Regions from separate parts of the Mucilaginibacter sp. 3215 genome, predicted to be linked through region 1. Evidence: riboswitches for the same ligand, from Rfam matches in the RefSeq annotation. Region 1 holds a riboswitch; the other holds the start of a gene.
What was found. Region 1 has a riboswitch for cobalamin ahead of ABIC84_RS18995 (TonB-dependent receptor domain-containing protein). Riboswitches for the same ligand answer to the same signal wherever they lie in the genome.
Positions count from the first base shown of each region.

Region 2: it holds a riboswitch for cobalamin, as region 1 does, so the genes downstream of both, metE (5-methyltetrahydropteroyltriglutamate--homocysteine S-methyltransferase) here and ABIC84_RS18995 (TonB-dependent receptor domain-containing protein) in region 1, are expected to answer to the same signal.

Region 1 covers NZ_JBNPWO010000012.1:151,203-154,386, forward strand. Annotated here, with positions in the region: gene ABIC84_RS18985 (SRPBCC family protein) at 1-147, opposite strand, end outside; gene ABIC84_RS18990 (serine hydrolase) at 216-1,541, opposite strand; cobalamin riboswitch at 1,515-1,709, shown strand; gene ABIC84_RS18995 (TonB-dependent receptor domain-containing protein) at 1,830-3,184, shown strand, end outside.
Region 2 covers NZ_JBNPWO010000001.1:665,246-668,429, forward strand. Annotated here, with positions in the region: gene ABIC84_RS02880 (MFS transporter) at 1-1,094, opposite strand, end outside; cobalamin riboswitch at 1,215-1,406, shown strand; gene metE (5-methyltetrahydropteroyltriglutamate--homocysteine S-methyltransferase) at 1,581-3,184, shown strand, end outside.

The sequences.
Region 1 (3,184 bases):
ATTTTTGAATATGTTTTTAAAGCCTGAAAAGCCGAGTTTCACACCTCCGGCAATGGACGTAAAACGCTCGGGCCAGTTCAGGTTTATGCGGTCATCGCCATAAAGCACGGGGAAGTTGTCGGTATATTTTACTATTGTAGTTGCCATAGGTTTTTAAATAGTTATCGTTTTTAAAACACCTTTAGGGCTACTAAGTTTTTCAGAAGTGAATTTTATTACTTTTTGCTATAAGTAAATTTAAATTTAGTTAAATGGGGAAAGTGCTTTTTAGGGCGTTTAAGTTCATATTGATATATCACCCGACTGAGGTTTTTCAGGAAAGGCAGGCATACCGTTGCGTACTCATATTTATTATCGTTGAGTATGCCATCTTCATTTGACTGTACAACGGCACTGAGCATAAACTCAACCTTATTTTTAAAATCTACTATATAGGCATTATCAATATCATAACCATAACTGTCGCCAATTTTATTAAAGACCCTGATATCTGGGTTAATAACTGCTGTACTATCCCCGCCATAAAACAAAAATTTGCAGTAAGCCGGAAAATACTCAGGCCGGCGATAGGTAGGTTTAGTGTTTTCGGTAGGGAAAGTGCTCATATAACGGTAAATGAAGCGATAGTCTTCCGCCGTTAAATTAAAGCGTTGCGCTTTAGGAAAAATTTCCGGAAATAATAACCGTTTAAGAACCATTTGCTGATCGGCAAGAGCATAAACATTCTTTTCAGAAAAATCGAGCGGCCTGTTAACCAGCCTGTCGCTGCTATCTAAATAAGCTTTGCCCTGCAGCATGTTTTCCAGGTGCATGGGATAGTTTGACGTATCATATAATGCCGGTTTGTGATAAACCAGCGTATCGCCGTTGTAAAAATTGACAGCGTTGGTGTGCCGCGTACTTTCTCCCGCATCGCCAATAGCCAATCTGCCCACAATACGGGTGTTATTAAGGTGATATTTTTTTAGTTTTCGATTGATCTCCGCCCGCCCAACAAATTCATAAAGCCGGTTGTACGCATCGTTATCGCTCACCAGTAAAATCTTTTTAATGTAGTTCTCAATGGATGGGAGACCCGTTGCCGATGATGTATCCACCTGGACTTTGGTTTGGCCGGCAAATGAGCTATCAGTGATCATTACCGACTTTTTGTTTAAGTCTTTTACTTTCAGCTCGTTCAACTTCTCAAGGGCGAATATGGCTGTGGGGAGTTTTACCGTGCTTGCCGGATAAAAATAATGATGCGCGTTAAGGCGATAACTATACGAGGTGAAGTGAGGGATGTTGTTTTTATCCCTGTCTATCCGGGTATATAGTATTTGTACCTCGTTTTGCGTGGGATGGTTCAGGATACCCGAAAATAATTCGGGATGTTCATACAGCATACTCTTCAGAAAAATGGTATCCGGTTGCTGGGCAAAGCTGCCAGATGCGCTCATGATCAGCAGTAAAATACAGAGATATTTCATCATGATAAATATAGCTATGTAATTTGAGGTTAACGGATACTTATTGTACTTTTGCAGCGCTTTAGGTTTCATTATTTGTTTAATGAATTAAAAGGGAATACGGTGTAAGTCCGTAACTGTCCCGCAGCTGTAAGCTCCGTAACCGTTGCCAAATCTATATAGCCACTTTCTGTAAACAGGAGGGAAGGCCAGGCAAAAAGGGGAGTAAGTCAGAAGACCTGCCAAAGCGTTATATGTTATTCATAGCTTTCGGGGATTGAAGCTTGAATGTGAATGCTCTTCGTTTGGCGTGTTTTCATTTTATTCATTTCCGTGTATGCTATTAAGGCTGCATTATTATTTTACACATATCAATCATACATGGAAAAAAAGTACGCTAAAATTACTTTGGGATTCGGTTTGTTAGCTGTTGGTTTATCTACCTCAGCAGCATATGCACAGGATACCACACGCACACTCAATACGGTAGTAGTAACTGCAAGCCGGTCGCCTAAAAAACTGTCAGACATCGGCCGCGTTGTTACCATCATTTCTGCCGATGAGATCAATAAATCTCAGGGTAAATCATTACCTCAATTATTAAATACGGTTGCCGGTATAACTTTTTCAGGTGCAAACAATGCCCCCGGTATCAGCACATCGGTTTTCTTGCGCGGAGCTTCATCTGGCAATACCCTTATCCTGGTCGATGGTTTTCCGGTAAACAATGCTTCGGGCATTGATGGTAGCTATGATCTTAACGCTTTTTCGCTGGATCTGATAGATCATATCGAGATCTTGAAAGGAAGCGGTTCAACGCTTTATGGTTCTGATGCTGTAGCAGGCGTTATTAATATCATTACTAAAAAAGCTAAACAGCAAGGATTAACCGGTGGATTGCAGCTAACAGGTGGCAGCTATAATACGTTTAAAGAATCGGCTTCATTAATTGGAAGGGTAAAGAACACAGGTATAGCTGTTAATCTTTCAAATATCGATTCAAAAGGTTTTGCCGCGGCCACAGATACTACCGGCAAAGGTGTATTTAAGAAAGATGGTTTTCACCAACGTTCGGCCAGTGTGAACCTGAGCCAAAATGTTTCATCTAAATTTATCCTGAACGGAAACCTGCAGGTAAGCCACAATACCGGTGATCTTCCTTACGGTGCTTTTATAAACGACAATGATTACACTTATAAAAACACATTCTTATTTGGCGGTGTAGGTGCAAAATTGATTTTGCCAAAAGGTAACCTGAACTTAAACCTTTCTCAAAATACTGTTCAAAATGATTTCAATAACCTGCCATCTGACAATTACGGAACCCACCAGGTTACAAAAAATACAGGTCGTATAACCAATGTCGAAGCTGTATTTAATTATGAATTGAATAAGTATTTTGATATTACCAGCGGTGCGGCCTTTAAATACAGCAACACAAGCCAGTACAGTCTGTATGAAACAACATCTTATCCGGGTGTTCCGAGCATTATTAAAGCTGGTGATGCTGCTAATAACATATTCAGCGCTTATACGTCGTTATTTTTCAAATACGATATCTTTCACATGGAGTTAGGCGGCAGGTACAATAACCATAGTAAATATGGCGACAAGTTTACCTACACCATCAACCCATCATTATTCCTTGCCGATCAGTTTAAGATCTTTGGTACCATAGCTTCGGCCTTCAAATCACCTTCGCTATATCAGTTGTTTTCAGAATATGGTAATGCTAA
Region 2 (3,184 bases), on a different contig from region 1:
CCCGCAAAGCCGGCGGCAAACATGATGAGGCCAACAATGATAGGTTTACGGATGCCGTAGCGGTTAACGATGCGGCCGCTAATCACATTGGAGATCACAAAGCCTACAGTAAGCGGAAGAAATGCCAGCCCGGCCATAATGGATGGATAGTTTAGTACTTTTTGCAGATAAAGGCTTAAAATAAAAACGCTGCCATAGTAAGATCCGTTTAAAACCGCACCGAGTATTAAAAGTGCATTAAACCTCGCTGACTTGAACAGATGGAATGGCAGCATTGGATGTGCTGTTTTGCCTTCAATCCATAAAAAAAGACCGAAAATCAATAAACTCAAAATAAGCCCTCCCCAGATTAGTACATGGCCTAATCCAAGCCGGGGTATTTCAATAATTACACTAATGAGTGTGGTGACTGATAGCATCCAGGTGAGTTGTCCGGGCAAATCAAAACTCCTCTTGCTTGTTTTTGTCATTTGCGCCATTTTAAAACTCAGGATATAACCAATTATGCAGATTGGGATGTTAACAATAAAAATGAAACGCCAACTGCTGAATGCTATCAGGAAGCCACCAATGGTGGGGCCTGCCGCCATGGCAGCGCTTCCGGCAGCTGTCCACAAGCCTACGGCCCGCGTGCGTGTTTGTGGTGTATGTGCAAACTGGTGATTGAGCAATGCAAGCGAGCTTGGGATCATCATAGCAGCCCCAATTCCCTGGGCCACACGGCAAATGATAAGCGTAATTGCATCAGGGGCCAAACCGCATCCTGCTGATGCAATACCGAAAATGATCATGCCAATCTGGAAGATCTTTTTTGATCCTAATAGGTCGCCGAGGCTACCTGCCGACAGCATGAGTACTGCAAATGCAAGCGTGTATGCGTCAATTACCCATTGCAGGGTGCTGATACCCGCATGATATGCTTTTGCAATTTCAGGTAGTGCAATATTAACGATAGAAACATCAAGTTGTGCTACTACAAAGGCCAGACTGGTAGTTAATACCGCCCAGCCAAAGCCCGGAAGGTTTGAATGTGTTTTCTGATCCATATAGAAGCTGCCAAAGGTAAGGATCAGTTTGCATCTGGTATGGTACAATTCAACGCTTTATAGGTTTACGCGTTTATTGGCCATGGTATAACCTACAATTTAACCAAGAAATAACCTGAATATTCAGCCGGCAGATCATTATATTTGCCCCGATAAGTTCTTTACTTTACTTCATCAACCGGTATAGGTTTTACTTAATTGTAGATTAATAGGGAATCGTGTGTAAATCACGAACTGTCGCGCAACTGTAAGTAACACAAAGGTTTTTGCCAGTAATGTCCACTGTCCTGATGAATGGGGATGGGAAGGACGGCAAAAATGTTACAAGTCAGGAGACCTGCCTAATACTGAATTGACAATGCTTTCGCGGTATGAAGCTTGGTCTGGGTTATGATTACTTGCCTGTTTGGGTCCATGGCCCGTTATGACAGACTGTGACCATATATTCTCTCCATATTTTACATATCATAAAACATTACGAAGCTTAGCTGAAAGGGCTTTTAACCGATTTATTCATTTAATCAATTAAAAGAAATGCTAACGCAAAATTTAGGTTACCCGCGTATTGGTAGCCGGCGCGAATTAAAAAAAGTCTGCGAAAACTACTGGGCAGGCAAAACGGGCGTAAAAAATGTGCTTACCGTGGGTAAATACATCAGGGAAGAAAACTGGCTGCTGCAAAAAGAAGCCGGGATCGACCTCATCCCATCAAATGATTTTTCATTTTATGACCAGGTGCTTGATCATTCACTGATGTTTGGCGCTATTCCTAAACGCTATCATGAAGTGATCAGTCAAAAAGGCAATACCGAGCTCGATCTGTATTTTGCTATGGCCCGCGGCTATCAAAAAGATGGATTGGATGTGGTAGCCATGGAAATGACCAAATGGTTTGATACCAATTACCATTACATAGTACCCGAGTTTTATAAAGACCAGCAGTTTAAACTTTTCTCCACCAAAGTTATCGATGAGTTTTATGAGGCTAAACAATTGGGCATCGTTAGCAAGCCGGTGTTGATCGGGCCTGTATCGTACCTGTTGTTGGGCAAAGAGAAAGAGGCTGGTTTCGATAGGGTAGACCTGATCAAAAATCTGCTGCCTGTTTATTTTGATATCCTGAATAAGCTTAAAGCTTTGGGTGCCGAATGGGTCCAGTTTGATGAGCCGTTTTTAGCGCTTGATTTAAGCGAAAAACAACAGGAGGTATTTAAAGATACCTATAAGCAATTGAGGAAAGAATTTCCTTTCCTGAAGATAGTTTTGGCAACTTATTTTGAACGCCTGGGCGATAACACTCAATTAGCGGCAACTTTACCTGTTGATGTTTTACATGTCGATTTGGTGCGGGCGCCTCAGCAATTGAATGAAGTAATGGAGCATCTGCCCCAAAAAACTATCCTTTCTTTAGGTGTTGTTGACGGGCGCAATATCTGGAAAAATGATTTTGTTAACTCGCTGGTCATTATAAAGAATGCGAAGGATAAATTAGGCGCCGACCGCGTTTGGATAGCCCCTTCATGCTCATTGATCCATTCGCCATGCGATCTGCAAAATGAAACCAACGATGAAGTGCTTACTCCCGAAATTAAGCAGTGGCTGGCTTTTGCGCGGCAGAAAATAAACGAAGTGGTATTGCTGAGCAACTTATCGGAAGATGTGGTGAGCGATAGCAGCCTGCATCAACTGGCAAAAAACCGGCAGGCAAACGAGGCCCGCCGAACATCTGCACTGATCCATAACCCAGCGGTTAAACAGCGTGTAAGCGCCATCACCGAAAATGATGCAAAGCGTATAAGTGCTTTTCCTGCACGCAAAGAACAGCAGCAGCAACTGCTTAACCTGCCGCTTTTTGCCACCACAACTATTGGTTCGTTCCCGCAAACCGCCGAAGTACGAAGCTGGCGTGCCCAATTGAAAAAAGGCGTGATAAGCCTGGGGGAGTATAATAAACTGATAGCTACCGAAACTGAAAAGGCTATAAAATGGCAGGAAGAAATAGGGTTGGATGTGCTGGTACATGGCGAGTTTGAACGTAATGATATGGTTGAGTACTTTGGCGAACAACTGGCCGGTTTTACCTTTACACAAAATGGCTGGGTGCAAAGCTATGGCAGCCGCTGTGTTAAGCCACCGGT